One region of the Scandinavium sp. UTDF21-P1B genome, then DNA from elsewhere that is predicted to be linked to it. Evidence: predicted binding sites of a transcription regulator. Region 1 holds the regulator's gene; the other holds the start of a gene.
The links. The regulator PhoB, encoded in region 1, activates phosphate uptake and scavenging genes when phosphate is short. The targets are predictions, from matches to a motif close to CTGTCATAAAACTGNCNNAT.
Positions count from the first base shown of each region.

Region 2: opgB (phosphatidylglycerol--membrane-oligosaccharide glycerophosphotransferase) is a predicted target of PhoB. The motif match lies at 9,551-9,570, and genes of this name have one in related genera.

Region 1 is NZ_JBFLVD010000005.1:182,066-197,913, reverse strand. It holds gene AB1287_RS02635 (multidrug efflux MFS transporter) at 1-893, shown strand, start outside; gene iraP (anti-adapter protein IraP) at 1,084-1,344, shown strand; gene psiF (phosphate starvation-inducible protein PsiF) at 1,511-1,831, shown strand; gene proC (pyrroline-5-carboxylate reductase) at 1,880-2,689, opposite strand; gene AB1287_RS02615 (YaiI/YqxD family protein) at 2,803-3,261, shown strand; gene AB1287_RS02610 (DUF2076 domain-containing protein) at 3,258-3,959, opposite strand; gene aroL (shikimate kinase AroL) at 4,299-4,853, shown strand; gene AB1287_RS02600 (YaiA family protein) at 4,893-5,084, shown strand; gene AB1287_RS02595 (AroM family protein) at 5,336-6,013, shown strand; gene ppnP (pyrimidine/purine nucleoside phosphorylase) at 6,098-6,382, shown strand; gene rdgC (recombination-associated protein RdgC) at 6,433-7,344, opposite strand; gene mak (fructokinase) at 7,438-8,343, shown strand; gene sbcC (exonuclease subunit SbcC) at 8,440-11,580, opposite strand; gene sbcD (exonuclease subunit SbcD) at 11,577-12,779, opposite strand; gene phoB (phosphate response regulator transcription factor PhoB) at 12,953-13,642, shown strand; gene phoR (phosphate regulon sensor histidine kinase PhoR) at 13,664-14,959, shown strand; gene brnQ (branched-chain amino acid transporter carrier protein BrnQ) at 15,368-15,848, shown strand, end outside.
Region 2 is NZ_JBFLVD010000002.1:524-16,371, forward strand. It holds gene AB1287_RS00920 (esterase-like activity of phytase family protein) at 1-848, shown strand, start outside; gene yjiA (GTPase) at 918-1,874, opposite strand; gene AB1287_RS00930 (YbdD/YjiX family protein) at 1,885-2,088, opposite strand; gene AB1287_RS00935 (carbon starvation CstA family protein) at 2,367-4,520, opposite strand; gene tsr (methyl-accepting chemotaxis protein) at 4,860-6,527, shown strand; gene AB1287_RS00945 (GNAT family N-acetyltransferase) at 6,592-7,107, opposite strand; gene opgB (phosphatidylglycerol--membrane-oligosaccharide glycerophosphotransferase) at 7,149-9,440, opposite strand; gene AB1287_RS00955 (DUF2501 domain-containing protein) at 9,626-10,120, opposite strand; gene dnaC (DNA replication protein DnaC) at 10,182-10,919, opposite strand; gene dnaT (primosomal protein DnaT) at 10,922-11,461, opposite strand; gene AB1287_RS00970 (threonine/serine exporter) at 11,551-12,024, opposite strand; gene AB1287_RS00975 (threonine/serine exporter ThrE family protein) at 12,015-12,791, opposite strand; gene bglJ (DNA-binding transcriptional activator BglJ) at 13,679-14,326, shown strand; gene AB1287_RS00985 (YbaK/EbsC family protein) at 14,323-14,781, opposite strand; gene AB1287_RS00990 (PTS sugar transporter subunit IIC) at 15,122-15,848, shown strand, end outside.

The DNA.
Region 1 (15,848 bases):
TCCTGCGTGCCGTCATGGGGCTGACCTCTGGCTATATCCCGAATGCGATGGCGCTGGTGGCCTCGCAGGTGCCGCGTGAGCGCAGCGGCTGGGCGTTAAGCACCTTATCAACCGCACAGATCAGCGGCGTGATTGGCGGGCCGCTGCTGGGCGGATTTTTAGCCGATCATGTCGGCCTGCGTGCGGTGTTTTTTATCACCGCCATCCTGCTGACGGTAAGCTTCCTGGTAACGTTGTTCCTGATTAAAGAAGGCGCTCGCCCTCAGGTCAGCAAAGCCGACCGCCTGAGTGGGAAAGCTGTTTTTGCTTCGCTCACTTATCCCGGGCTTGTTATCAGTCTGTTTTTCACCACGCTGGTTATTCAGCTTTGCAATGGCTCCATCGGCCCGATTCTGGCGCTGTTTATTAAATCCATGTCGCCGGACAGCACCAATATTGCGTTTCTGGCGGGGATGATCGCTGCCGTGCCGGGGATTTCTGCGCTTATCTCCGCGCCGCGTCTGGGGAAACTGGGCGACAGAATTGGCGCTCACCGCATCCTGCTGGCGACGCTGTTTTGCGCGGTGGTGATGTTCTTTGCCATGTCTTTTGTAACCACGCCGTTCCAGCTTGGCGTCCTGCGTTTTCTGCTCGGCTTTGCTGATGGTGCGATGCTGCCTGCGGTGCAAACGCTGCTGCTGAAATATTCGAGCGATCAGGTTACCGGGCGTATCTTCGGCTATAACCAGTCGTTTATGTATCTGGGGAACGTTGTCGGGCCGCTGATTGGCGCGTCTGTTTCCGCGATGGCTGGTTTTCGCTGGGTATTTGTCGCAACGGCGATTGTGGTGCTCATCAATCTTTTGCAGCTTGCCTTTATGTTACGCCGCCGCCAGAGCCTTTCAGCGAAATAAGAGATAACGGGGCGGAGGCATTATTATTCCGCTCCCCCTCAATTCTGGTGGGGGTTATTTATGCGAGAGAAACGTTTCGCCATCGACTGAATTTGCATAATGGCGAAAATATCAAATAATTCTTATACCGACTATGCATTATGGACCATCGGTGCTACCGTCTCAGGCATTCTCATAAGGAAGTCTCGCCATGAAAAATCTGATTGCAGAGTTGTTGGTTAAGCTTGCACAAAAGGAAGAAGAATCAAAAGAGTTAGTGGTACAGGTTGAAGCGCTGGAGATTGTGGTGACCGCGCTGTTACGCCATATGCGGCAGCCGGAACAACAGGCTTTGATCACGGATATTGAAGCGGCATTAGAACAAGCCAAACCTGAACTTCAGGTTCCCGAGCACGACACCGAATTACTGCATCAGTATATAAAAAAGCTGTTACGGCATCCGCGTAATTAAGGAGGATGCCGTATTGTTAAGCCGCAATTCACTCCAGTATGATTGCCGCTTAACAATTAATCCTGACAGTGCTGACGGCTTTTATTGCTATTTTTTTTTCATCCCTCGTGATTTTTTTCTCTGAAGCAGCCAAAATTACGGTGCTACTTCACAAAAGGATGGTGCAATGAAAATAACATTACTGGTGTCTTTGCTGTGTGGCATGGCGTTTATGACCACTGCGCATGCAGCAGAAAAAACGATGACGCCGCAACAGCAGCGTATGACCACCTGTAACCAACAGGCAACGTCAAAAACGCTGAAAGGCGACGCGCGTAAAACCTATATGAGCGACTGCCTGAAAAACGGTAGCTCAAAACCGGAAGAAAAAAGTCTGACCCCGCAGCAGCAGAAAATGCGTGAATGTAACGCCACCGCGACGCAACAGTCGCTCAAAGGTGACGATCGCAAAAAATTCATGAGCGCCTGTCTGAAGAAAACAGGTTAAAGGCGGGAAAAGGGCGGGTGAGCCGCAGTCAGACTCACCCGTTTATCGTTATGATTTACTCAGCTTCTCTGATTTTTCCATACAGCTGACCATCGCCTCGATCACCGCCGAACGGAAGCCTTTCTCCTCCAGCACGCGCACCGCTTCAATGGTGGTGCCGCCTGGAGAACAAACCATGTCTTTCAGCTCGCCAGGGTGCATACCGGTTTCCAGCACCATTTTGGCTGAACCCATCACCGCCTGAGCGGCGAATTTGTACGCCTGTGCACGCGGCATACCGCCAAGCACGGCCGCATCGGCCATCGCTTCAATAAACATAAACACGTAGGCTGGCGCAGAGCCGCTAACGCCGACGACCGGGTGGATCATCGGCTCGGCAATCACTTCGGCTTCGCCAAAGCAGCGGAAAATGGTCACCACATCGGCGATGTCTTCGCTGGTCACCAGCGCGTTTGGCGTAATGGAGGTCATCCCGGCGTTGACCAGCGAAGGGGTGTTTGGCATAGCACGAACAATTTTACGATCGTGACCCAGCGCGCGGGCGAGCTGATCGAGCGTGACGCCTGCGGCAATAGACACCACCAGCGTCTCCTTATTGAAGCTGGAGGCGACGTCGCTCAGTACCTTGGTCATGATGCCAGGCTTCACGGCGCCGAAGACGATATCGGCGACCTGAGCCACTTCCTGCGCGCTTTGCGCGGCGTTGATACCATATTGATCGTGCAGGGCGGCGACTTTTTCCGGCGACGGCGTGTAGACCCAAATCTGTGTGGGCTGCACCTGGCCGCTTGCGATAAGGCCACCGAGGATAGCTTTCCCCATATTGCCGCAGCCGATGAAACCGATCTTCTTCTCCATTCTGTCTCTCCCTCAGCGTTTTTCCGATAATGGTTATTAGCTTATCATCTTGTGGCTTTGCGGGAAGAGTAAAGCAGGCGACAATGCCGCGGTTAACGGATTCAGGAGTCGATATGGCAATTTGGGTGGACGCGGATGCGTGTCCGAATGTGATTAAAGAGATCCTGTTTCGCGCGGCGGACAGAACGCAAACGCAGGTCACGCTGGTGGCGAATCAGAATATCCGTGTGCCGCCGTCGCGGTTTATCCGCTCGCTGCGGGTGCCTTCTGGCTTTGACGTAGCGGATAACGAAATTGTGCGCCAGTGTCAGCCGGGCGATCTGGTGATCACCGCGGATATTCCACTGGCGGCAGAAGTGCTGGCGAAAGGCGGTGCGGCGCTGAACCCGCGCGGCGAGCGCTACAGCGAAGCCACCATCCGTGAACGCCTGACGATGCGGGACTTTATGGATACGCTGCGGGCGAGCGGCATCCAGACCGGCGGTCCGGACAGCCTCTCACAGCGCGATCGCCAGCAGTTTGCCGCTGAGCTCGATAAATGGCTGCTGGCGGTGAAGCGCGGGCAGGCTTAGACCCAGCTGTCGTCGTCGCTGCCGAAATCGTCGTTATCGAAGTCGTCGGTGCTGAAGCCGGTATTGTTCCAGTCATCATTGCCGCTAGCGGCGAAATCGGTGCCGTCATCCGGCAGGAACTGCGCGTCGCTGGCCTGCGTCAGGTCATCGGCGGCCGGAGCCGGCGTTTCCTCGATGATGTTGACGATTTCCTGGGGATGCGAGCCCGAAAACATGTTCATCAACATGTTGCCGAGCACCACGCCGCCCGCGACGCCTGCGGTTGTCTGCAATGCTCCGGCCATAAAACCGCCGCCGCTGCGCCCTGGTGCGTAATTCTGAGCCTGAGGAGCGGTATAACCGGTCTGCGGCGGTGCCGTTGGGCGACCATAGTTTTGCGCGCCGGGAATAGGGTCTGCCCCGCGCGGCTGAGGCTGACTGCCGCCAAACAGCCCAGCGAGAAAGCCACCGCTGCTCTGTTTTGTAGCCTGAAGCTGTGCCAGATCGCTTTCCAGCGCCTGAATTCGCTCGTTCAGCTGTTTGATTGCCGCTTCCTGAATCAGCAGGGTTTGCGCCATGTAGTAGGGCGCGGCAGGCTGTGCCTGAACATGTTGCGCAATGATGCGCTCGGCGTTAGCATCGCGCGGCGCGCTTTGGGTTTCGGCCTGCTGCAGGCGAGAGAAAAGCCCGTCGATCAGCCGTTGTTCTTCGGATTGCATGAGTGACTCCTCAATAGCACGGACACGATAGCGCTTAGTTTGTCTGAAACCTTCGTGCTGTAAAGGCGAGTAACGTAAAGCTGTGCGGAAATGTGTTACCTTTTGCAGCGGGGCGTGCTTGTCAACAGACGGCCGTTTCATGTAAGGTTGCCGCAACACTTAATGACACTATTTCTTTACACTCGCACATTCTCTTCCGACCAATAACCACAACGAAAAGAGAGAGTAGATGTTGCGTGTGTAACTCTATTTTTACACTTACTTGCGTACTAGTTTGATGATATTATCGTCGCTCATGCGCACGGCTCGTAATACCGCCGTACCAGGGGGAACTCAGTGATAACACAGCCCATTTTTCTTATCGGCGCCCGCGGCTGCGGTAAAACCACGGTCGGGCAAAAGCTTGCTCAGGCCTGCCAGTTTACTTTCATCGATACCGACCAGATCCTGCAACAGCGCGCGCAGCGAAGCATTGCGGATATTGTGGCTGATGAAGGCTGGCCTGCGTTTCGCGCACTTGAAACCCGGACATTACAGTCGCTGGCGGCATCGCACGCGGTCGTTGCGACCGGTGGCGGCATTATTCTGGCGCCGGTGAACCGGGAATTTCTGCGTGATAATGGGATCGTGATTTACCTGAAAGCGCCCGTATCGGTGCTTGCAGGGCGCCTCGAGCTCTCCCCGGAGGATTCACAGCGCCCGACGCTGACCGGTAAGCCCATCGTTGAAGAAGTGCGTGAAATTCTCGCCCAACGTGATGCGCTATACGGTGAAACCGCGCACTACGTGGTTGATGCTGCCGGTGAGCCTGTTGAAGTCGTTGCGCAGATTTTGGCGGTCCTCGCCGCAGATCGCGCACCGGTCCAGCCATTAAAGTCAGCAACTGCTGGCTAACGCCTATACTTAAAGCTCTGAACCTAAAGAGGAAGAGCTATGCCGTCCAATCCCCCGTATCCACGTAAAGCCCGTATTGTCACCGTCGAGAAAGGTGAGCCGGGTCAGTCGGTGACCTGGTATGAGCTGCGGGCCGATCACCCTAAACCCGACTCATTGATTAGCGAACATTCAACTCAGGCGGAAGCGCTCGATGCCAAACGGCGTTACGAAGATCCAGGCAAGTCATAATTTGCACAAAAGCGTTGCGCAACGCCCGCCCAATGCGGGCGTAAATCACACTTTTTAGCTAAACATTGATGTTAATAAAAAGTTAATATCCAGATAATGCTGACGTAAACTGGATCTAACTGGAAACTTTACAAACAGTTCTGGAATGAAGCTGCTACGCTTCTGAACGGTTGTTTTTTAGCCATCCAGGGGGCTGTCAGCAGCAGTAAGCCTGTATCGAAGCTGTGGTGTTGTAATAAAAGGGTCATAACATGAGTGCGACTTTGGCCATTCTTACCATCGGTGTGGTTCCGTTGCGTGAGGTGTTGCCGCTACTAACGGAGCACATCAGGGAAGATCAAATAACCCATGTCAGTCTGCTGGGTAAAATGACGCGTGAAGCGGTCATGGAAGAGTACGCCGCAAGCCCCGGCGAAGAGGTGCTGATTACTCTTCTCAATGATAATCAACTGGCTGAAGTGTCTCGCGCGAAGGTTGAACGCGATCTGCAGTCGGTGGTGGAGGTTCTGGATAATCAGGATTATGACGTTATCCTGCTGATGAGCACCGCGCCGATCGGCGGTCTCGTTGCCCGCAATGCCATTCTTATCGAACCCCAGCGTATTATTCCGCCTTTGGTTGGCTCCATTGTCGACGGTCATCAGGTCGGCGTCATCGTGCCCATTCCTGAGCTGATGAACACCCAGCGCAGCAAATGGCAGGCGTTACAGAATGCGCCACATTACGCGCTCGCCAACCCTGTTCATGGCACAAGCGACGAGCTTATCGCCGCCGGACAGCAGCTGATTGGCCTTGGCGCGGATGTGCTGATGCTCGACTGCCTCGGCTTCCATCAACGGCACCGCGACCTGCTGCAGAAAGCGCTTGATGTGCCGGTTTTGCTGTCTAATGTGCTGGTGGCAAGGCTTGCGGCGGAACTGCTGGTCTGAGCTGATTTTTTTTTGCGTGACAGCCTGCTGTCACGCCCCCTATATTGGATTGGTACACAACAACGACACCAATAAGGGCCAGTTATGCTCCAAAGCAATGAATACTTTGACGGGAAAGTGAAGTCCATCGGGTTTACCAGCAGCAGTACTGGTCGTGCCAGCGTTGGCGTGATGCTGGAAGGGGAATATACGTTTGGTACGGCGCAGCCTGAAGAAATGACCGTCGTGAGCGGAGCGCTGCACGTGCTGCTGCCGGGTGAAACAGAGTGGAAAACCTATGCTGCCGGCCAGGTGTTTAACGTGCCGGGCCACAGCGAGTTCCATCTTCAGGTCGCTGAACCGACCTCTTATCTTTGCCGCTACCTGTAATCTCTTTATTGAAGTAATGCGCCTTCCTGTCTGCACAGGAAGGCATTCGCTTAACGCTGGGCTTCGCCGCCCAGACCTTCCACCAGTTGCGCAACCAGCGCCGCCAGCTCTCCGGTCATCAGAATAAAGTCGGCGTCAAAGCGCTGATCGTAGTTTTCCCGCTCAATATCCTGGTTTTGATCGCGCAGTTCATCGCAGAACTTCAGACGCTTGATGGAGGCGTCGTCACAAATCATAAACTGGATGCGCTGCTGCCAGTCGAGTGCGAGTTTGGTCACCACTTTTCCGGCTTCGATATGCACCGCGATCTCATCGCTGACCAGATCCTGCTTCTTCGCACGGATCACGCCGCCGTCTTCGAGGATCGCTTTTAGCTCTGCTTCATCGAGCAGCTGGAAGCCCTGCGCCACGTTGCCGGAGCGTACCCACTCGGTGAGCGTCAGCTCAATCGGATTTTCCAGCGCCAGCGGCACTACCGGCAGTGAGCCGAGGGTTTTACGCAGCAGGGCGAGGGTATCTTCGCCTTTTTTCGCGCTGGCGCAGTCGACCATGATCAGGCCGTTGACGGTATCGATCCACAGCATCGTCTGGCTGAAGCGGCTGAAGGCGCGAGGCAACAGCGAGTGCAGTACTTCGTCCTTCAGGGAGTCTTTTTCAGTTTTCTTGAGCTTGCGGCCCTGATCGGCCTCGAGCTTGAGGATTTTCGCTTCCAGCGCCTGCTTCACAACCGGAGCGGGCAGGATTTTTTGTTCATAGCGAGCGCAGATCAGGATCTGACCATTGGCTTCGTGGGTGAAAGCATCACTGTGTGAACCCATCGGCGGAACCCAGCCGGTTTTGGCCATGTCCTGGCTGCCGCAGGGCGTGAACGCCAGCGCGGCCAGCTGTTTTTCCATCTCATCAGCACGCAGAGAAATGTCGCGGCTAAGACGGTAAACCATTAAATTTTTGAACCACAGCATGATAATTTCCACGGGGTTAACGTTAAATTCAGCGGGCATGATAGCGAATTGTCACTATGCTTGCATTGTTAATCAGGCACCGGGGAGGCATCTGTGCGTATAGGAATAGATTTGGGTGGAACGAAGACTGAAGTCATTGCGCTCAGCGATCGAGGGGAGCAACTGTTCCGTCATCGCCTGCCTACGCCGCGTGACGACTATCGGCAGACGATTGAAACTATTGCCACGCTGGTCGCAATGGCCGAAAAAGAAACCGGGCAAACCGGGACGGTGGGGATGGGCATTCCGGGTTCGATTTCGCCGTATACCGGCGTGGTCAAAAACGCCAACTCGACCTGGCTTAACGGCCAGCCTTTCGACAAGGATCTGAGTCAGCGTCTGAATCGTGAAGTGCGGCTGGCCAACGACGCTAACTGTCTGGCGGTTTCGGAAGCTATCGACGGCGCGGCTGCCGGGGCTCAAACCGTGTTTGCGGTGATTATCGGTACAGGCTGCGGCGCTGGCGTGGCGCTGGGTGGCAGGGCGCATATTGGCGGCAATGGTACGGCGGGTGAATGGGGCCATAATCCGCTGCCGTGGATGGATGAGGACGAGCTGCGCTACCGCGCTGAAGTGCCATGCTACTGCGGCAAGCAGGGCTGCATCGAAACGTTTATCTCCGGCACCGGGTTTGCTACTGATTACCATCGCTTAAGCGGCAGCCTGCTCAAAGGGAATGAGATCATGCGTCTTGTGGAAGAACAGGATGCCGTTGCAGAGCTGGCGCTCAGCCGCTACGAGCTGCGCCTGGCGAAGTCGCTGGCGCACGTGGTCAATATTCTGGATCCGGACGTCATTGTACTGGGCGGCGGCATGAGCAATGTGGAGCGACTGTACAAAACAGTGCCGGATTTAGTGAAGCACTTCGTTTTTGGCGGCGAATGTGAAACCCCGATTCGCAAGGCATTGCACGGCGACTCAAGCGGCGTGCGCGGTGCGGCATGGCTATGGCCTTTGTAATTTCGTTATGTGCCCGGTGGCGGCTGCGCCTTTCCGGGCCTACTTTTCGTTGCGTAGGCCTGCGCAAGCGTAGCGCCGCCAGGCATTGTCACGATATCATTCCACTGCAAATACCTTATCCAGCCTGCTATAGCCCAGCCCATTAATTTTCTTCACTTTAATCTGCACCGGGATCCGCTCCTTCATCGCCTCGACGTGGCTTATCACACCGATCACTTTCCCGCTGGCGTTCAGGGCGTCGAGCGCATCCAGCGCGGTATCCAGCGTTTCACTGTCGAGCGTGCCAAAGCCTTCGTCAAGGAACAGCGAATCAATGCGAGTCTTGTGGCTGACCAGATCCGAGAGCGCCAGCGCCAGCGCGAGGCTCACGAGGAAACTTTCCCCACCGGAAAGCGTGCGGGTATCACGTACGGCATCGGCCTGCCAGGTGTCCATCACTTCCAGCTCAAGCGCTTCGCTGGCCTTGCGTTTGAGCAGATATCGCCCGTGCAGGCGGCTGAGCTGCTCGTTCGCCAGCCACACCAGATTATCCAGCGTCAGGCCCTGAGCGAATTTGCGGAACTTATCGCCTTCCTTCGAGCCGATAAGCTGGTTCAGCCAGCCCCAGTCTTCGAGGGTTTGCGCGGCGGCATCGATGCGTGTCATCAACGCCTGTTGCTGCTGGCGGTTATCGGCGTCCTGCTTTAGCTGCTGATGAATCTGGCCCTGCGCGGCGCTGTTGTCCCGCAGCTGCTGCGCCAGCTGAGCTAACGCGGCCTGCACCTGCTCGCGGGTGTGCGCTGGCGGTAAATCTTCCGGGCGCTGCTGCTGGTGCGCCGCCAGCGTGGTTTGCGCCTGAGCGGCCAGCGCTTGCTGCTGCGTGAGCTGGCTTTCAAGCTGCTGCTTTAGCTGCTCCAGGCGTTGTTGCGTCTCGTCGTCGAGCAGGGCGGCAAGGAAGGCCGGCTGGTCTGCAAACGGGCTGGCAGCCAGCGCATCGTCGAAGGCTTTCTGTGCGAGCAGAAGCCGTTCACGCGCCTGCGTTTCCTGCTGCTGTAGCGTCTGCCGCTGGCTTTCCAGCGAAACGCAGTCGTGGTGAACCTGCTGCCAGCCGTCAAGCGTAGCTGTGCCCGATGTTTCTTGCCCGGAAACAGGCGGCAGGGTGTCCAGCAAAGGCTGAAGAAGGGACAGTTCCTGTGCGACGGTTTGCTGGCGCTCGCTCTGCTTTTGCCAGTGCTGGCTTTCCGTTTCGCGTGAGGCCAGCCATGCGGCTCCTTCGCCTTGTGAGGGTAACGTCAGGCTAAATGCGGCGAGGGCTTCGCTCAGCTCCGCGAGTCGCGCTTTCGCTTCCTGTTCACGAGCCCGGCGCTCGGCGTTCAGCGCCTGAATTTGCCGCTCCAGCGCCAGCCGCTGCCCGTGCTGATACAACTGCTGCCCGAGATTCTCCTGTTCGTTAAGCCAGCCGCTGACATCCTCGTCCGGCGTTAAGGTGATTTGCAGCCCGTCAACGGTGGCTTGCCACCGTGAGGTGAGCGCTTGCTCCTGTTCGGCGATCGACTGTAGCTCGCTTTGTTCGGCCTGTTGCTGCTTCTGTTGTGCATCAAGCTCACCCTTGAGGCTGGCGCCGAGTTCACGAATCTGGTTGACCTCTTTTTCCAGCGCGTCGCGGCGGGCTTCGTTCACGCCTGGCCTGAGCGCCTGATATTCCGCCACCGCCGGATGCTCCACCGATCCGCAAAGCGGGCAAGGGGCACCGGGTTGCAGACGGGCGCGTTCGGCAGTGAGGTCGGCAATGATTTTTTCCTGCTCGCACAACGTTCTGACGTCATTGAACTGCTGGAGCTTCTCTTTGTATTGCTGGCGACGCGCGGCGAGCTCCGCTCCGCCTTTTTCCAGCGCCTGCTGGCGCTGGGCCAACAGAGGGAGTAGCTGCTGGCGCCGCTTGCTGAGCGGCTGAAACTGCCCTTGCAGCGTGTTCAGCTGCTGACGAAGGGGCCTCAGGCGTTGATGCTGTTCGAGCGCAGCGGCCACGGCGGCCTCATCCAGCGTCAATGTGGACGGCGGCAGGGCATCACGCTGACGGGCGAGCTCGTTCTCACGCTGAGTCAGCTCTTGCAGATGTATGGCATCGCGCTCCTGTTGGTTAAAGGCCGCGCGCCAGCCAGTCAGTTCGCTCGACCAGTGGCGGAAGCGCGCGTTTTCGGTAAGCCACGCTGAGAGTACCTTTTGCTGGCCGGTGAGCTCCTCGTGCTGGCGTTCGGCGCTCAGGCGTAACCGCCCGCGCTGTGTGAGCTGAGCCTGTAAGCGAGTATTCACTTCTTCAATTTTTTGCTGCGTTTGCGTCAGCGACGCCTGATCGTCCTGAAAGCGCAGCCACAGCGGGCGCAGCCTGTCGGCGGGCTGTGCCAGGGCGAGGGCTTCCAGCCGCGGCCGGGCGGCGTTTAATGCATCCTGTGCCGCGGCGAGCGCTGTCTGTGAGCGAAGCTGTGCGTCCTGCATTTCCGCTTCGCGCGTTAGCCACTGCTGCCAGAGCTGGACGCGCTGCTGCTCCGCCTGGTGCTGTTTCTCCTCGTCAGTAAGCGCCTGCAAACGTTGCTGCAGCGCCTGCTGCTGCTCTTCCGTCAGTAAAATCATACCGGAAGCCTGCGCCTGGCATTTTTCCAGTTCGGTTTTGGCTTCTTTATGTTTCTCAAATACTCTCGCCGAAATCTGGCCATAAATTTCGGTGCCGGTCAGCTCTTCCAGCAGCTCAGCACGCTCTTTCGGCTTGGCATTGAGGAAAGCGGCAAACTGGCCCTGGGAGAGCATCATGGAGCGGGTGAAGCGGCCATAGTCGAGACCGGTGAGTGAGGCGGTCAACTCCAGCTTATCTTTGACTTTTTCTGCCAGAATTTTGCCGTCTTCACAGCGGGCCAGCTCCACGCGCGGGGCCTGGAGATTGCCGTCTGGCTGATTTCTGGCACGGTTCTGGCTCCAGAAGGCGCGATAGGCCACGCCTTTCACTTCAAACTCCACTTCCGCGAGGCACTCGGCGGTATCGCGGGTCATCAGGTCGTTTTGCGACTGCGACAGCGTACTGAGGCGCGGCGTTTCGTGGTACAGCGCAAGGCAAATGGCATCCAGCAGCGTGGTTTTGCCCGCGCCCGTTGGCCCGGTAATCGCGAACAGGCCGTTGCTGGCAAACGGTTCAGCGGTGAAATCAATCTTCCATTCGCCCTTCAGCGAACTGAGGTTTTTCAGCCGCAGGCTCAGGATTTTCATGGCTGTTCCTCCCCGGAAAGTTCGCTCAGGGTTTCGGCGAAAAGCTGGTGCAGGCGTTGCTCCTGCGGGGCTTCCAGCGCTTCCAGCGCCAGACGTCGCTCAAAAACGTCTTCGACTTTCAGTTCGCTCAGCGTTTCGCGATGCTCGTTTGCCAGGATGCGCTCGCGCTGTTCGCGGCTGCGGCGAACCAGCAATATCTCGACGGGTAAATCATCGGTCAGCGCCTGAATTTTGCGCTGAATATCGTGCAGATATTCGTCGCTGGTGATTTCGATATCGAGCCACACCGGTGAGGCGGGATCGGCGTCGCGCCACTGTTCCAGCTGCTGGCTGATGCTGGCGAAATCGCCTTTCAGCACGCTCAGCTTTTGCGTAACGGGCACCTCGAGCGGCTCCACGCTTTCCAGCCTGCCTTCGCTGAAATGCACCAGGTTGACGGTTTTGGCTTTACCGGTTTCATCAAAGCTCAGGGAAATCGGCGAGCCGCAGTAGCGAATGTGCTCCGTGCCACCAATTTTTTGCGCACGGTGAATGTGGCCCAGCGCGATGTAGTCGACGGGGGGGAAATTCTGCGCCGGGAAGGCGTCAAGCGTGCCGATATAGATGTCACGCACCGCGTCACTTTTGCTGGCACCGACGGTGGTCAGATGGCCGCTGGCGATGATTGGCAAAGGGCGCTCGCCCCGCAGTTCGCATGCCTGCTGATACTGCTGCTGATAGTAGTTCGTGATCGCCTGTAATAAATGCTGCTGCTTTTCCCCCGCCGATGCACCCGCCTGGCTGACGATAACATCGCGCGGGCGCAGGAACGGAACCGGGCAGAGAATGGCGCCAGGCTTGCCGTCGCGGCACTTCAGTTCGCAGGGCGGTGTGCCGCTGCCCGCCACCACCAGGGTGTTGAGAAACGCCAGAATATCGCGGGACTCGTTGAGCGTGGCGACGGAGTCGTGGTTGCCCGCCAGCACCACCAGCTGGCAGCCGGTCTGCTGGAGCTTCACCACAAAGCGGTTGTAAAGTTCGCGCGCGTAGCTCGGCGGCGAACCGGTATCGAAGATGTCGCCCGCCACGATAATGGCATCTGCCTCTTGCGCCTCTGCGGTGTTCAACAGCCAGTCGAGAAACGCCTCGTGTTCGGCGGCGCGGCTTTTACTGTAAAAGTTCTGGCCAAGGTGCCAGTCAGAGGTATGGAGGATGCGCATTAAGGTGGCCTGTGGCAAAAAAGCGTGACGGCAAGTATAAACGGTTACGGATATCAGGGCGATGACGTGTTTTTCGGTGTCATAATTGAAAAAAACACTATCATAAATCTGTCACAAATCTGACGCATAATGACGCCGCATGATACGCATATGATTAATAAACAGGATAAATAATGGCGAGACGTATTCTGGTCGTTGAAGATGAAGCCCCGATTCGCGAGATGGTCTGCTTCGTCCTGGAGCAAAATGGCTTTCAGCCTGTAGAAGCCGAAGATTTTGACGGTGCCGTGAATCAGCTCAATGAGCCGTGGCCGGATTTAGTCCTGCTGGACTGGATGCTGCCGGGCGGTTCAGGCATTCAGTTTATTAAGCATCTTAAGCGTGAAGCGCTGACGCGTGATATTCCAGTGGTCATGCTGACCGCGCGAGGTGAAGAAGAAGATCGCGTGCGGGGTCTGGAAACCGGCGCAGATGATTACATCACCAAACCGTTTTCCCCGAAAGAGCTGGTGGCGCGCATCAAAGCCGTGATGCGCCGCATTTCGCCGATGGCGGTTGAAGAGGTGATTGAGATGCAGGGCCTGAGCCTCGACCCGTCCTCTCATCGCGTCATGACTGGTGAAAACCCGCTGGACATGGGGCCAACGGAATTTAAGCTCCTGCACTTCTTTATGACGCACCCGGAGCGCGTCTACAGCCGCGAACAGCTGTTGAACAACGTCTGGGGCACCAACGTTTATGTGGAAGATCGTACGGTGGACGTGCACATTCGCCGTCTGCGTAAAGCGCTGGAACACAGCGGTCACGACCGGATGGTGCAGACCGTCCGCGGCACGGGCTATCGTTTCTCCGCCCGTTTCTGACAATTGACTGGAGTGTGACCCGTGCTGGAACGGCTGTCATGGAAAAGGCTGGTTTTTGAGCTCATCCTCTGTTGTATACCGGCCCTGATCCTCGGGGCTTTTTTCGGCTATCTGCCGTGGTTTCTGCTGGCGGCCGTCACCGGACTGCTGATCTGGCATTTCTGGAATTTGCTTCAGCTTTCGTGGTGGCTTTGGGTCGACAGGAGTATGACGCCGCCGCCGGGTAAAGGAAGCTGGGAGCCGCTGCTTTACGGTCTGCATCAGATGCAGATGCGTAATAAAAAGCGTCGCCGTGAGCTGGGGAGCCTGATAAAGCGTTTTCGCAGCGGGGCGGAATCGTTGCCTGATGCGGTGGTGCTGATTACGGAAGAGGGATCGATGTTCTGGTGTAACGGCCTGGCTCAGCAGACGCTCAACCTGCGCTGGCCGGACGACAGCGGTCAGAACATCCTCAACCTGCTGCGCTACCCGGAATTTTCCCGCTACCTGAAATCCCGCGATTTCACCAAACCGCTCAATCTGGTGCTCAACACCGGGCGTCATCTGGAAATCCGCGTGATGCCCTACAGCGAAAAACAGCTACTGCTGGTTGCGCGTGACGTCACCCAGATGCACCAGCTGGAAGGTGCGCGGCGTAATTTCTTCGCCAACGTGAGCCACGAGCTGCGCACGCCACTCACGGTGTTGCAGGGCTATCTGGAGATGATGCAGGAGCAAACGCTGGAGGGCGCACCGCGCGAAAAAGCGCTGCACACTATGCGTGAGCAGACGCAGCGCATGGAAGGGCTGGTGCGTCAGCTGTTAACGCTGTCGCGCATTGAGGCCGCACCGCTGGCCGCGCTGAATGAGCGTATCGATGTGCCCATGATGCTGCGCGTGGTTGAACGTGAAGCGCAAACCCTCAGCCACAAAAAGCACATTCTGCATTTTGAGATTGATGATTCGCTGCTGGCTTTGGGTAGCGAAGAACAACTGCGCAGCGCGATGTCGAATCTGGTGTACAACGCGGTGAACCATACGCCGGAGGGCACGGAGATAGTGGTGCGCTGGCAGCGTGCTCCGCACGGAGCGCAGTTCAGCGTGGAAGATAACGGGCCAGGCATTGCGGCCGAGCATATTCCACGGCTGACCGAACGTTTTTACCGTGTTGATAAAGCGCGCTCCCGGCAGACAGGCGGCAGCGGGTTGGGGCTTGCGATTGTGAAGCATGCGGTTAATCACCATGACAGCCGACTCGATATTGAAAGTATTCCAGGCAAGATGACGCGCTTTAGCTTTGTGCTGCCGGAACGTTTGGTTGCCAATAAAAGTGCCTGAAGAGCTGTCTGGAAGGATTGGTTGACAAAGACCGGCGAAAGCCGGTTTTTTATCTTTCCGGTCGGCCAAACGGCGAATAATTATTAATCGTCTGCTGCTTTTTTGTTCGCATGATTAGCCAGAGGTTTTTCGCATATATGGTTGTTCATGCTACATGCGAATTAGTTGTTGCTATAATCCTCTGGTTTTACGATCCCTTGTTGCATTAAAACGTTATAAGCGTTTAAATTGCCCCCCATGCAGTCGCAGTCTGACTGCCTTCACGCGATAAACCCAATAACTATTCTTTTCGCGTGAACATCGGGAGTGTTTCCCACTGTATGACACGCTTTCACCGTTGTTCTGTTCCGCAGGAATAAGTACGACGTTTTGACATTCAACACCACATCCACAGGCAGTAAAGAGTTTATGACCCATCAGTTAAAATCTCGCGATATCATCGCGTTGGGCTTTATGACCTTTGCGTTGTTCGTTGGCGCGGGCAACATTATCTTCCCTCCTATGGTCGGCCTGCAGGCTGGCGAACATGTCTGGACGGCGGCGATCGGCTTTCTGATTACCGGTGTGGGCCTGCCTGTGCTGACGATTATCGCGCTGGCGAAAGTGGGTGGTGGCGTAGACAACCTCAGTACCCCGATTGGTAAAGTGGCGGGCGTTCTGCTGGCAGTGGTGTGCTATCTGGCTGTGGGGCCGTTGTTCGCCACGCCGCGCACCGCAACGGTTTCTTTCGAAGTGGGGATCGCCCCGCTGACTGGTGATGGCGCGCTGCCGCTGTTCCTCTACAGCCTTGTCTATTTTGCGCTGGTGATTCTGGTTTCCCTCTATCCGGGCAAACTGCTGGATACCGTTGGCAACTTCCTGGCTCCGCTGAAAATCATTGCCCTCGTGG
Region 2 (15,848 bases), on a different contig from region 1:
GCAAAGGCGGCTTCTGGCTGTGTGATGAATACGGTCCGTTCCTGATCAACATCGACGCGACGGGCAAGATCCTCGTCATGCATGGCCCACAGGCGCAGGCTGGCGAAAAAGCAATTGCGGGCGGCTTGCCGAATATCATCAAGTGGCGCCAGCCGAACCGCGGCTTTGAAGGCATCACGCGGATGCCGGACGGTCGCATTATCGCGGCGGTGCAAAGCACGCTGGACATCGACGGCAAGAGTAAGAAAAAAGCGCTGTTCACCCGTCTGGTGAGCTTCGACCCGGCGAACGGCAAAACGGCGATGTACGGCTACCCGATTGACGACGTCTACAGCAAGAACAGCGATGCCAAAATCGGCGACATCGTGGCGCTGGATAATCAGCACATTCTGTTGATAGAGCAGGGCGGCGATAAGCACGACGTGATGCGCAATAACGTCTATAAGGTCGACCTGAGCAAGGCCAGCGACCTGGCGGCGTTCGATAAGCCGGGTGAGTATCCGGAATTTGATGATGCCGATAAGCTGGCGAAGCGCGGGATCCAGTTAGCGTCGAAAACGCTGGCCGTCGATCTGCGCAAGCTCGGCTGGCAGCAGGAGAAAGCCGAAGGCCTGGCGCTGATCGACAGCAAAACGATCGCCGTGGCGAATGACAACGACTTTGGCGTGAAGACCACGCTGAAGGATCCGGTTGAGAGCAAAAAGCTGAAGGATTATCGGGTTAACGATCAGGGTAAGCTGACCGTCGACGGTGAAGGGGTTGCCACGACGATCGGCATTAAGCCGCTGGAAAAACCGGAGTCGGACAGCGAGCTTTGGGTGGTGACGCTGCCGGAGCCGTTGATGTAAAGGTTGTGCGGCCTGATCCCCTCTCCCCACCCCTCTCCCAAAGGGAGAGGGAGTAAACTACGCCCTCTGTCAGCGCTTCAACCCCGCAAAAGCCGCCCGAATCTCATCCTCAGGCAGTTGCACGCCGATAAACACCATCGTGCTGTGCGGCGGTTCTTCGCCCCATGGGCGGTCCCAGTCGGCGCTGTAGAGGCGCTGGACACCCTGGAACAGCAGACGATTCGGCTCGCCGTCAATCCATAGCATGCCTTTGTAGCGCAGCAGCTTATCGGCGAAATCAAGCAGCAGGTTTTCCATCACGCGGGAGACGTCGCTGATGTCCACCGGGTAATCCAGCTCCACCACAATCGATGAGATGTCGTTCTGCTTTTCCGCCATAAAGTGAAAGCGCGGCTTCGGCTGGATAACGTTTTCTTCGAGCATAAAGCCGTTGGTGTTAAACAGCTGATTCAGGTCGATCTCGCCGTGCGTGACGGTGTGGATCGGCGCGCGGGCATTGATACGGGCCAGACGTTCGCGCAGCTTTTGGGTATCGCCTGCGACGTCGGTTTTGGTCAGCAGGATCCGATCGGCATAGCCCACCTGGGACTGCGCCAGGGTGAACTGATTCATCTGATCTTCGGCGTGTACGGCGTCAACCAGGGCGATCACGCCGTCCAGCAGATAGCGCTCGCAGAGGATCTCGTGGGAGAAAAAGGTCTGCACAATCGGACCGGGATCGGCCATGCCGGTGCATTCGATGATCAGCCGATCAAACTCGATATCACCGCGATCGCGGGCGTCGAGCAGATCCAGTAGCGCGTCTTCCAGTTCGTTAGATTTACTGCAGCAGATGCAGCCGTTAGTGAGGGTTTTGATCTGCGTGGCGCGGTCGCCGATCAGTTGGGTATCTATCGAGACTTCGCCGAATTCGTTTTCAATGACGGCAATTTTAAAGCCGTGCTGTTCGTCGAGGATGTGGCGCAGCAGGGTGGTTTTGCCTGCGCCGAGAAATCCGGTCAGCAGGGTGACTGCAATCTGGGTCATCGTTTCTCCTTTAGCAGCAGCGCATGCCGCCTTCTCCACTGCCGCCGTAGCGCGCCTGCTGGCGCTCGCGGAAGAATTCTTCGTAGGTCATGTACGGCTTGTCTGGATGGTTGGTCTGCATGTGTTCGACGTAGTTGTCGTAGTCCGGGATGCCAATCAGCATCTTCGCCGCCTGGCCGAGGTATTTTTTTGCCTGCCCTAAGTTACCAAACATTGTGCTGTCCAGAAATGATGAAGCCCGATGTTGTGATGCAGGTCGGGCGATTTCCCTCTCCCCGGCCCTCTCCCAAAGGGAGAGGGAGAAGACCACACGATGCAGTTCCCTTTCCCTGTGGGAGAGGGAGAAGACCACACGATGCAGTTCCCTTTCCCTGTGGGAGAGGGAGAAGACCACACGATGCAGTTCCCTTTCCCTGTGGGAGAGGGAGAAGACCGCACGATGCAGTTCCCTCTCCCCGAGGGAGAGGGTTAGGGAGAGGGGGATAACAGTAATTAATGATGTGAAGAGGTCTTCACGCCACCCTCAGGTACCGGCACATATGGCGTCTCTTTGTCGGTACGCGAGTCGATGTTGCGGGCCTTCATCCAGGTCTTAATGCCGTAGAAGATGATGCTGTAGACCACCACCAGGAACAGAATGCTCAGACCCGCGTTAGTGTAGTTGTTCACCACGATATGGTTCATGTTGGCAATCTGCTGCGCGGTAAGGTCTGTGCTGCCGTTAGCAATCTTCTCTTTGTACTGGTTCGCCATAAAGAAGAAGCCTTCCAGCTGCGGGTTGGTGCTGAACAGCTTCAGGCCAAGCGCCCAGGTGGTGCACAGCAGCAGCCACAGCGCCGGGACAACCGTTACCCAGATGTATTTGGTACGCTTCATTTTCACCAGCACGACGGTGCCGAGCACCAGCGCCACGGCGGCCAGCATCTGGTTAGAGATGCCGAACAGCGGCCACAGGCTCTTCACGCCGCCGAGTGGGTCAACCACGCCCTGATAAAGCAGGTAGCCCCACAGACCCACGCAGCCCGCCGTGCCCAGAATACCTGCCACCAGTGAGTCGGTTTTCTTCAGGAACGGCACGAAGTTGCCGAGCAGGTCCTGCAACATGAAGCGGCCCGCACGCGTACCGGCATCCAGCGCGGTGAGGATAAACAGCGCTTCGAACAGAATACCGAAGTGGTACCAGAAGCCCATGTCCGCCCACGGCAGCACTTTGTGGAACACGTGCGCGATACCTACTGCCAGCGTAGGTGCGCCACCTGCGCGGTTCAGTACGGAAGGTTCGCCGATATCTTTCGCGGTCTGCATGATCTGCTCAGGCGAAATCACGAAGCCCCAGGAGCTGACGGTTGCCGCGGCGTGAATGCTCGCGTCTTTCAGCTGCGCCATGATCATCGCGGCGTTCTCACCGCCCATCTCATGCAGGTTTGGCATGGTGATGCCGAGGCCCGCAGGCGGGGTGTTCATCGCGAAGTACAGGCCCGGTTCGATAATGGACGCCGCAACCAGCGCCATGATCGCCACGAAGGACTCCATCAGCATCGCGCCATAGCCAATCAGGCGGGCGTCTTTCTCATTTGCCAGCAGCTTCGGCGTGGTGCCGGAGGAGATCAGCGCATGGAAACCAGACACCGCACCGCAGGCGATGGTGATAAACAGGAACGGGAACATCGCGCCCTTCCACAGCGGGCCGGTACCGTCGATATACTGCGTAACCGCAGGCATTTTCAGCTCAGGGTTGAGGATAACGATCCCCAGCGCCAGGCCGACGATAACGCCGATTTTCAGGAAGGTGGCGAGATAGTCACGCGGGGCCAGAATCAGCCACACCGGCAGCAGCGCAGAAACAAACGCGTAGCCAATCAGTGCGAAGGTGATGGTGGTGTCTTTGAAGGTCAGCGCCGGGCCCCAGTACGGGTCGTGGGCAATCACGCCACCGAACCAGATGGAGGCAACCAGCAGCACGATGCCGATGACCGACACTTCGCCCACGCGTCCCGGGCGAATAAAGCGCATGTAGATGCCCATAAACAGCGCAATCGGCACGGTGGAGCAGACGGTGAACACGCCCCACGGGCTTTCGGCCAGAGCTTTCACCACGATCAGCGCCAGCACCGCGAGGATGATGATCATAATCAGGAAGCAGCCGAACAGGGCGATGGAGCCCGGCACGCGGCCCATTTCCTCTTTCACCATTTCGCCCAGAGACGAACCGTTACGGCGCGAGGAGATAAACAGCACCATAAAGTCCTGCACCGCCCCCGCCAGCACGACGCCCGCCAGCAGCCACAGCGTGCCCGGCAGGTAGCCCATTTGGGCCGCGAGCACAGGGCCGACCAGCGGACCTGCGCCTGCGATAGCGGCAAAGTGGTGGCCGAACAGCACGTAGCGGTTAGTCGGTACGTAGTTCAGACCATCGTTGTTGATCACCGCAGGCGTGGCGCGGCTCTCGTCGAGTTTCATCACCTTCTGGGCGATGTAAAGGCTGTAGTAGCGATAAGCCACCAGATAGACCGAGACGGAAGCGACCACGATCCACAGAGCACTGACATGTTCACCGCGGCGCAGGGCGACCACCGACAGGCAGAATGCCCCGATAATCCCGATAATGGCCCACGGCACATGCTTGAGAAGTTTCTTCATATCCATAGTTAAAAACCTGGCGTTTATAAGAATGAGTTGAGTACTGGAACTGCACCTGGAGGTATTGATGCTGGACTTATGGTGCCAGAGCCACGCGCGCGCAGCGGGAGGAAAATCAGCGAGCGGCCGTATCGGATGTTAAACGGTCATCTGCGCGGGTAAGCGGTTGGAGTAACCGACTGAATAATAAATAAATGTGATGGGCGTCACACTGGGCTGTGCGGAGTGAGTCTGCATTAATCAGAGGATTCGAAGTACCGCTTCGCCTTATGCAACAGGATTTTCTTTAAAGTTTTTGCTTTCCAGGCCGATCAACCAGAGACCTTCGCTCAGGAAAGAGAAAAAATGCTAAACCGTATTAAAATTGTCACCAGCCTCGTGCTGGTTTTGGTCCTTTTCGGCCTTTTACAACTGACATCCGGCGGCCTGTTCTTTAACGCGCTGAAGCACGACAAAGAGAACTTCACCGTCCTGCAAACCATTCGCCAGCAGCAGTCCACGCTGAACGGCAGCTGGGTGGCGCTTCTGCAAACCCGTAACACCCTTAACCGCGCCGGGATCCGCTATATGATGGATCAGAACCACATCGGCAGCGGTGCGACCGTGGCGGATCTGATGCAGATCGCCAGTAAGTCGCTGGATGAGGCGGAAAAACGCTGGGCGGAGTACGAGTCTCTGCCGCGCGATCCGCGTCAGAGCGAGGCGGCGACGCTCGATATTAAACGCAATTACGACATTTACCACGGCGCACTGGCGGAGCTGATTCAGCTGCTTGGGGCCGGGAAAATCAACGACTTCTTCGACCAGCCAACCCAGGGTTATCAGGACGGGTTTGAGAAAGCCTACGTCGACTACCTGGCGCAGAACGATCATCTGTACGAACTGGCGGTAAAAGATAACAGCGGCTCTTACGACCAGGCTATCTGGGTGCTGATCGGCGTGCTGGCGGCGGTGCTGGCGGTGATCGTTGCCGTCTGGTTCGGCATCCACAAAGCGCTGATCCAGCCGCTGACGCGCGTTATCGACAGCATTCGTCATATTGCCGGTGGCGATCTGGTGAAGCCTATCGACGTGCAGGGCAGCAACGAAATGGGCCAGTTGGCCGATTCCCTGCGCCATATGCAAAGTGAGCTGGTGCGGACCGTCGGTGAAGTGCGCAATGGCGCGGACGCGATCTACAGCGGCGCCAGCGAAATTGCGATGGGTAACAACGATCTCTCCTCGCGTACCGAGCAGCAGGCCGCTTCCCTGGAAGAGACGGCGGCGAGCATGGAAGAGCTGACCGCGACGGTGAAGCAGAACGCCGAGAACGCCCGTCAGGCGAGCCATCTGGCGCTGAGCGCGTCGGAAACCGCGCAGAAGGGCGGTAAAGTGGTCGATAACGTGGTGCAGACTATGCGCGATATCGCCGGGAGTTCGCAGAAAATTGCCGATATTATCAGCGTGATCGACGGTATTGCCTTCCAGACTAACATCCTGGCGTTGAACGCCGCGGTTGAAGCGGCGCGTGCGGGCGAGCAGGGCCGTGGATTTGCGGTTGTTGCGGGAGAGGTGCGTAACCTCGCCCAGCGCAGCGCCCAGGCCGCTCGTGAAATCAAGAGCCTGATTGAGGACTCAGTGAGCCGCGTCGATCTGGGCTCCACGCTTGTCGAAAGCGCGGGTGAGACTATGGAAGAGATCGTCAATGCCGTTACGCGCGTGACCGATATCATGGGGGAAATTGCCTCCGCGTCTGATGAACAAAGCCGCGGTATCGATCAGGTCGGTCTGGCGGTGGCTGAAATGGATCGCGTCACGCAGCAGAACGCCTCGCTGGTGGAAGAATCTGCTTCCGCTGCGGCCGCGCTGGAAGAGCAGGCGAGCCGTCTGACCCAGGCGGTGGCGGTGTTCCGCATTCAGCAGTCGCAGCTTGCGGCAAAACGTGAAGCTTCAGTGGTAAAAGCCAGCGCTCCGGCTCCGATGCTGCGTAAAGCCGCAGTGACAGAAAGCGGTGATAACTGGGAAACGTTCTGAGTGTGAAAGTGCCGGGTGGCGGCTTCGCCTTACCCGGCCTACGCGTACAGGCCAGGCAAAGACGTTATAAAATCTTGCGCATGGCGCAGCGAGTTTCTCGTTGCAGCCCATGCGCTGCTTCATTTTCCAGCTTCTGCCGTAAACCCGGCGTGAGCTGAGCTTCCTCAATGTTCTCAAATCCCAGGCGAGCATAAAAAGGGGCATTCCACGGCACCGCTTTGAAGGTGGTCAGCGTCAGTGCCGGGTAACCTTCATCACGTGCTCGCTCTGCCAGAAAATGGATGATCTGGCGGCCAATCCCCTGATTTTGCGCATGCTGAGCGACAGAGAGTTCCACGATATAGAGGGCGTTATCCAGCCGTTCCGCCAGTAAAAAGCCAGCAGGTATCGTACCCTCCAGCGCAATGAAGCTCTTTCCTGTGCTCACGAACTGACGATGTTCTTCCTCACAGATGCCGTCACCTTCAGCCAGCCAGGCCAGCTCGGGAAGAACGAGAAAAGCCTGCGCCGCAGCGCGTTCAATCGCAGGCAGCAAAGGCACATCGGCAGTTTGTGTGGGGCGAATAATGATCGGTTTCATGCGTTCTGCCAAAAGAAAGGGGAGCCTGTGCTCCCCTGGGATTATCCTTCTGATTTCACCACTTTTATTTCCACCATGCCAATCCCCAGCTGGCGCGGGGAATGGCCGAGGATATTGCCCTCGTTGGTGGTCTGCGGATCCGGCGGGACGATGGTCAGCAGGTTGCTGCCCGTCGGATTGTCGAAATGCAGCGTGGTGGTGGTGACGTCGTTGCCGAGCGTCAACGTCTGCTCGCTGTTGCCTACGCGAACCGGGATCGGTTTGTTGGCGTTTGGACCAAAGGCTTTCGCGACGATCACCAGATCAAACTTCGGCGGCAGCGGTTCCTTGTACTCAATCTTCACTTCGTTGCCCAACTGCGCATTCGACCAGCGGCCCCAGCTTTCCGGGCGCGAGATGCCGCTGAACTGTTTGACCTCTTCCGGCGCGCCCGCCACGTTGAAGACGAAGCTGTCCGCTTTGTAGCGAATGTCGTTGTCGACGATTTTCAGCGTATCGACGTTGCCTTTGTAGCGCTCCATGTCGATGACCGTGTCTTTGAATGCGGCCTTGCCTTTCCACTGGGCTTTATCAACGTGCTGCACGATTTGCTCGCCGCCAAGCTGGCCCTGAGATACGCACCAGTCGGTAGAGAGCGCAAATTCCTGTGCCCATAGCTGGCCCATCTTGTAGCAGCGGTCAATCCACATAAAGTTGTCGCGCGGGGCGAAGTCCGCCAACTGGTAGCGCAGCGGGGCGGAATATTCGCTTTCCGGCAGCGGCTCGACGCGGTTGTCGGACACCCGCAGCAGCAGCGGCAGGCGGAAGTGTGAGCCGGAGAATGCGATCATCCCTTTCTGCTGGTCGATGGTGTAATCCTTGATCGATTTCGGGAAGTTCCACAGGCGAATGATGTCCGGCTTCCAGGCCAGCACCTTCTCTTTCATGTTGAGGAACACTTCCGCCAGCGACTGGCCGGAAAGGCTGCTGCGGCCCAGGCCAATGAAGTTATCGCCGCCGAGAATATCGAGCACCGTCGCGCCGTTATCCATGGTGCTGCGCTTCACGCCCATCACTTCCTGCTGTGGCTTGTCGCCGCGTATGACGAAGAACAGATCGTTGCGATCCTGCTTGTTGAGGTAATCCCAGGCGGTATTTTTCATCGCCAGGTGATCGGAAGAGACGACGATGACCGTGTTTTTAAAGTACGGCGAGGCTTTTATCTTTTCGATTAGCGCCGCAATGTGCTCCTGGCTACAGGTGACCGCGCTGAAGGATTGATTGGTTTTGCCGTCAATCTCATATTTCTTGCGATTGCAGGAGCGGGAGATAAATCCGTCCGGATGATGGGTGTCGACGGTCAGGGTGAACAGCGAGAAGCGCTGGCCGGATTTCGACAGGTCTTCGTATTTTTTCCACACTTCGTCGAGGACGGTGTCGTCATAGAAGCCCCAGTCGTTGCGGTAGTTCGGGTCGGCAACGGTGGCTTTCAGCTCCTCCGCGCCATAGAGATGATCGAATCCGTGGGATTGCAGGAACACGTCTTTGCCGGCGAAACGCAGGTTTGCGCCCTGCACGAAGTAGTTCTGGTAGCCGGAGTTTTTCAGGATGTCGCCAAGGCAGATGTTCTGCGGGAAGAAGCTCGATACCGACGCGGAAGCGTTGCCTTCAAACGGCGCGAACAGCGGGATGCCGCACTGCGAGGCGACCATTCCCGCGATTGTGTAATCGGTGCCCGGCAGCTGCATGGTGTGGCTGAAATCGATGCTGTCATCTTTCAGCTTGCCGAGTTCCGGGGTCAGGTTCGGGAAGGCATCGTTGTCAAAATAGGTGCGCTCGAGGCTTTCACCGTAGATGTAAACCAGGTTCAGCTTAGGGTTCGGAATGGTTTTCGACGGCTCTTTGTAATACGCGGCAAAATCCGGATCGCCGTCGCGAGACTGAGATTTCACCAGCTCAGTTATCTGACGGAATGCCGGGCTCGCATCGACGGAGGCCAGCGCAAGCCCCAGCGCCAGCACGCTGTAGCCGAAGTGATGAGGATGATGGCGGCGGCGGCGCAGCACCCAGCCGAGTCCGCCGAAAACCAGCACCAGTGCCAGCACCAGCCCTATGCCGGGCAGAATATACTTGCTGATACCTGCGCCGGTCAGGCTGTTGGTGAGCGTATAAAGCACGGCGTCGTTGATGCCGTCGCCGGTAAAATAGTCGCTGGCGTAGAGGGTCAGGTTCAGGACCACAAACAGGCCAAGCACCGTCAGGGTGGAGGCAAACCACCAGGTGTTTCGGCCCGCTTTCCATGCGTAGATAACGACGGAAGCGAAAAACAGAGCAATTGAAACAAGCTCAGACACAGCACATCCTCAGTCAGCCTGGTCATTTGCTGACCAGATACTTAAATTTTGACCGTACACTGTAATTGCAGTGCAATAATGCTGCAATTGTAGCGTCATTAAAATGTGCTGTGTTTCAGATTTGTATCAGAAGTGGACGATTTTTAACCCGCGCACCGCCAGGGTACGCGGGTGTTTGTCGCCGATCAGGAGAGGAAATTAACGCCTTGCTTCAGCACCAGATCGCAAGCCTTGGTTTTGACTTGTTTTCCTAACGGGGTATCACCCAGAGCGCTCAGATTGAGCTGCTGGCCATTCTGGGCGTTGAGCAGGCCCTGGATGCCGTCCATGTAGTTGGTATCGGCTTTCTGTTCCGGCGCGGTGTTCAGGCCGAGCTTATCGAGTACCTGATTTTTTACGTTATCGGCGTTGGTCACGGAGGTCAGCTTCTGCTTGGCGCAGTAGCTGAGAATGCCCGCGGCGTTGTTCATGTTGTCGGCGCTCAGTCCTTTGCTGCCGCCGTTAAGCAGGCTGGTCAGCGATGACATCGACATTCCGCCCTGAGAGGAACCTGAGCCAGAACCGCTCAGTTCGCTGGCGGCGCTGGAGAGCGTATCGCTCAGGGAAAGCGCAAAGGTGCTGGTGGAGAGCAGGGCGCTGGTCAGCGCGGCGGAACACAGAAGACGTTTAGCAATTTTCATAAGATTGACCTGGTTAAACGGAAACCCGGCCAGTATAGCGCTGACCGGGCTGGGATAAATCTTAATACTCTTTGCCTGTGACGCGGCTGCGGTAGCTGTCCCAGTTGAAGATGACCCACAAGCTGTTGCCAAGGCGCATTCTGTCCATTACGCGTTCTCCCAGCAGCTTGTTCATGTCGTCCATATTGCTGTTGGTGAGCATGCCGGTAGGGCGTTTGGAAGATGAACGGCGGTCAACGATCTGATTGATGATCACTTTTTCGTAGCGGGATTCGGTCTGTACGCCAATCTCGTCGATCACCAGCAGATCGACGTTGCTGAGATCGTTCAGCAGCTGTTCTTCCGTGGTTTCCCGGTTGGTGAAGGTATCTTTCATCGCGGACATGATGTCGGCGACGGTAATGATCAACACGGATTTGCCGCGCAGCAGCAGTTCATTACAGATAGCGGCGGCCAGATGGTTTTTACCGGTGCCGGGCTTGCCGGAAAAAATAAAGCTCGCGATGTTGCCGTCAAACTCTTCGACGTACTGGCGCGCTTTTGACAGCGCGTTCATCTGACCGTCGCACTCCACGCGGTAGTTGTCGAAGGAGCAGTTCTGATGCAGCGGGCGAATGCCCGAACGGTTAAAGGTGCGCTGCATCTTCATCGCCCGGTTTTCACGCTCAAGCGCCGCAGAGCGCAGCTGTCCTTGCTCTTTTTGCCACGCCAGCAGTTCTTCGCCGGTTTTGAATGCCGGTTCGATGTGTTTCGGCATTATCTTTTGCAGGCGCTGCATTAAATCGCCAACGTTCTTCATCGTTAACCTCGAAAGCCCGGGGGAATTTGGTTGTCTGGCTCGGAGAGCGTGTTGAGATCGCGCTTCGGCTGTCCGCCGTTGCTGGCCCGGCCAATTTGCAGGCTGCGCGCCAGCTTTTGCTGCCACTGCACGTGATGGAATACTTTACCTTCTGCCTGCCAGTATGCGGTGAAAGACGCCAGCTCTTCCGGCGTAGCGGGCTGGGTAAGCGCGATGCCCCACAGCGCGGCCATGCGCTGGAAGTCGGCATCCGGCTGCCAGTCTGCATACATCGCAAATTTACCCATCGGCACCGCTACCGGTGCGGTAACCGGCTCATCAAAGAGCTGACCGTCAAGCATGACGTCGCTGCCGGGACGAGAAAGGCGGGCTTCCAGCTCCAGCAGCTGTTCCAGGCGCGTGGGCGCAATGGCGTAAAACGCAGGCGCATTATTAGCAAACACCGCGACGGCACCGCTTTCGGCATTCTTTAATACACCATCAGGATCGTGCAAAAAGGCATCGATCCCAATGACGCTGGAGGTCAGAATTCTGGAGGACATAGCTATTACTCAAACAGGACAACGACGGGCACACTATGGGCTGATAGTAGCACAGACCCGTGTCTGCGAGGAGAGTTCAAGGTGCTCGCTCACACGCGAGGGCGTTTCCGGTACAGCCAGAGCCCCGGAATGGAGAGTCCCACCGAAAGCGCGCCGACAATCGACGTGGCCTTGAGGAAGTTCTCCAGCAGCATCACCATCAGCTCGGTGCTGTAGCCAAAGTGGCTGATTTTCACGGCGGAGATCATCGCGGTGTAGGCTGAGATACCGGGGAACATGGGGATCACCGCAGCGACGGTAAAAATTTTTGGGTGCGCCAGATACCAGCGTGACCACTGAATGCCAATACTGCCAACCAGCATTGAGGCGATAAACGTTGCCCATTCGATGTTCATGCCCGCCTGCATAAGGAGCATTCTGGAGCCATGGCCAATCGCACCCAGCAGTGCGCACCAGGCCAGCGCGCGGTGCGGTACGTTAAAGACCATCGCAAACCCTACGGCGGGAATGGCGGACAGCAGCATGTCCTGTAGCAGCGCCAGTACAAATTCGATTATGCCCATCCTCGTAGCCCCCACAGCGTCATTGCCATCACCACGCCGATGCAGGTGGCGAGGGTCAGCAGGCTGGCGATAGCCCAGCGGGCAAGCCCGGTGTTGATATGGCCTTTAAACATGTCGGCGACGGCGTTGATCAGCGGGAAACCCGGCACCAGCAGCAGAACGCTGGCGGCCATCGCCACCGTGGAGGTTTGCTGGAAAAGCGGCAGGCGCAGCATCAGCCCGGAGACGGTCGTTGCCACAAAAGCGGTGATGCAGAAGTTGATTTGCGGGTGCATCGATCGGTGGGTCAGCACCTGACGAATGTACATGGCGATCGTGCTGGCGCAGAAGGTGATAAATGCACCGTCCCAGCCGCCGTTGTTGAGCTTGCAGAAGCAGGCACAGGAGAGGCCAACCAGGGTGACCACCAGCCAACGTGGGTAGCGCAACGGCTTGATCTGCGAGAAGCGTTTTTCAATGTCCCTTGCATCCAGCAGTTTGTGCTCCACCATAATGACGATGTGCTGCACCTCCGTGACGACGTGCATGTTAATACCACGATCGTTGTTCTTGCGGGTCGACGTCAGACACTCTCCGTCGAGCAGCGTGGTCAACACGATGGCGTTGGAAGAGATGGCGCTTTCCACGCTGTCCATGCCCAGCGCCAGCCCAAGGCGCGTGGAAAGTTCTTCCACCAGCGCGCTTTCTGCTCCGTGTTGCAACAGCAGCAGCGCGCACTGAATGCATAACCGGGTGACTTTTCTTTGCTCAGTGCGATCGGCTTCCATAACGGCGGGTCTTGTTCACTCAATGTCAGGCCTGATCTCCGGTTTTACCTGAAGCCCGCGCGGGCTATGGCCCGGCGAGATCAAATTATCTGCAAACCTCAGGTGCGCGTTGAGCGTTTTTTGAACCGCTCCACACTTTTGCAAGATTGTTGAAAAGAGCACGATTTATGCCCTTCTTTGAGGACCACCTCCGCGAACACCTTTCCGCATCCGAATATGCCCTTGAGGCCGGAATTTCTGTGACGCAATAAAAATATTTATGCCGGGAATTTCACAACGGCAATACATTGAACGCGTTACATTATCGGTTAATATTTGAGGGAAAGTGTAATTTACAATACGCCAGCATGCCGATCACACAACGGTCTGATTAGTCAGGGTTTAGTGGTGCAACCTGCTCCTCTCGTTTTTTTTCGTCGCTATGTCGGAACCTCACCTGGAATATTCAGGAAAAGAATGAATAAAGGAAATACATAATAATTAAATGTATTTACGGATGCTTGTTAGTGTTTGGCGGAATAGCGTGTTATTGAAACAGTCATGTTTATTATGCTAGTCTGATCGTACTGATTTTTATTCAGCGCAACTTTGCCTGTTCGGGTGATATATAACACGTGTATTGGGAAAAAGTTCTTAATAATTGAGGGTAGAGATTTCCTGAAATATTTAATAATTCACAAAAGCATATCCATAATATTTATTAAATAAGGCGCGATGCGCTCAGCATAGTAAAAATCACAGGGAAAAAAGATCTCGTTGCAGCACTTATTACTGCGATTCGTCAACAGGGCGAACGGGGTTACTTCATCAGCGCCTCTCTTTGCGGATTTGCCGCGGTTCAGGAGATGAAGCACTGAGCCGATGACGTCGTGGAGAGAGGCTGAAGAATGGAACAATATGCCAAAAGCAGGCGTGTTGCGGTGATTGACAGCTGTGGCATGACGACGCTGGGTTTACAGCATCTCTTTTCCGCTTTAGAGGGGGGAATTTATAAGCTTCGATTTTTCAGCAGCGGACAGGTGTGGTTTTCACAATGCGGACATCAATCGTATGACATCGTTATCTATTCCGTTGCGGGAGGACGCTATTCGCGCCAGCAAAGTGGCCACTTTCTTTCCCGACTGGCCGCTGCGCTACCTGAGACCAAAAGGGTTTTGCTGGCTGAGAACGAGAGGCAAGCCAGCTTTATTCAGCCCCTGCTGCCCGTTGCGCTGCATGCTGTGCTCTGCCAGTCCTCATCAATGGAGCAGCTTGGCGCCCAGATTCATTCGGTAATGAAGCAAGAGCACCGGCAGACCCTGGTTCAAGGCACCAATGCTCATGGATTGAGCCCCACGGAGCGCAGGATCCTGCATTATATGGGCAGGGGATATTCCACACCTGAAATTACTGCTCAGATGGGGCGCAATATCAAAACCATTCGCGCGCACAAGTTTAACGTCATGAGCAAGCTGGGCGTAAAAAGTGACGCCTGGCTCATATGTGCGGCAGACGTTCTGGACTATCTGCCGCTGCCGTTGACGAACGGCGCCTAAAGGCAGACGTCAATCCAGGTGGCATCAGTCAGTTCGGCCAGGCGTTCAGGGGAAATACGTACTGCACTGTGCGTAGCGCCCGCCGCCGGGAGAACCTCATCGAAGGTCTTTAAAGAGATATCGCAGTAAACCGTCAGCGGGTTTTCAAGACCGAAAGGGCAGACGCCACCCACCGGATGACCGGTCCAGGTGACCACTTCGTCACTGCTCAGCATGCGGGCTTTTGCGCCAAAGGCCGATTTCAGCTTTTTATTGTCGAGACGAGCATCGCCTTTTGCGACCACAAGAATCACTTCATCTTTCACTTTGAGTGAGAGCGTTTTGGCTATCTGACCCGGCGCAACGTTGTGCGCTGCGGCGGCGAGCGCCACGGTCGCAGTACTCTGATTTAGTTCTATAATCTCAATATCCGGCGCGCGATCAGCGAAAAATTGCCGTACGGTTTGCAGACTCATCGTTCTCTCCTGACGTAGACAAAATCAATCTGTCACAGGCGAATTCCGCTGTAAATAAGAGTAAGCGTAATCCCTTCATTTCATGGATTTCACGATCCCCCTCACATTCACTGCAACCGGTTACAGTAACCGGTTGCAGGAACGGTTGAAGCCGATTCATACTGGATGCGTAACTTCCTCTGTATCGCTAAAAAATAAGAGCCGTGTATGAAATGTAACGTTATCTGCTGTCAATCGGGCCAACACCCCGGCGTGGTAGTGAACTCACAGTTCAGGATTGCACATCACGGCACACTAACCGTTGCTGTGCTAACGTCTATAGCCCGTCAGGAGAGCTGCTATGTCTGCTAACCATGCTGCGTTTAATCTGATATTCCGCTTTGTAGAAAACTACGTCAGTCCTGTCGCCGGGCGAATTTCGTCCCAGCGCCACGTCATGGCAATCCGTGATGGCTTTATCTCTGCGATGCCATTCATGATTGTCGGCTCCTTCCTGCTGGTGTTTGCTTACCCGCCTTTCTCGCCGGATACCACCTGGGGCTTTGCCCGCGCGTGGCTGGACATGGCTAAGCAATTTGAAGGCCGTATCCTGACGCCGTTCGATATGACGATGGGCATTATGTCCATCTACATCTGCGCCGCCATTGCCTATAACCTCGGCAAGCATTATGAAAAGAGCGCTCAGCTTGATCCGTTCATGGCCTCTATGCTGTCTATCATGGCGTTCCTGCTGGTTGCGGCACCGAAGACGGACGGTACGCTACCCGTTCATAGCCTCGGTGGTACCGGGATCTTCACCGCTATCCTGGTGGCCGTCTACTGCGTGGAGATGATGCGATTCCTTAAGGTTCGCAATATCGGTATTCGCCTGCCGGATCAGGTGCCGCCGATGATTAAGAACTCCTTCGACCTGCTGATTCCGGTGCTGGTCGTGGTGCTGACGCTGTATCCGCTGAGCCTGTTTATTCAGAGCCAGTTCGATATGCTGATCCCACAGGCGATCATGTCCATCTTTAAACCGCTGGTGTCCGCGGCGGATTCCCTGCCGGCCATTCTGCTGGCCGTGC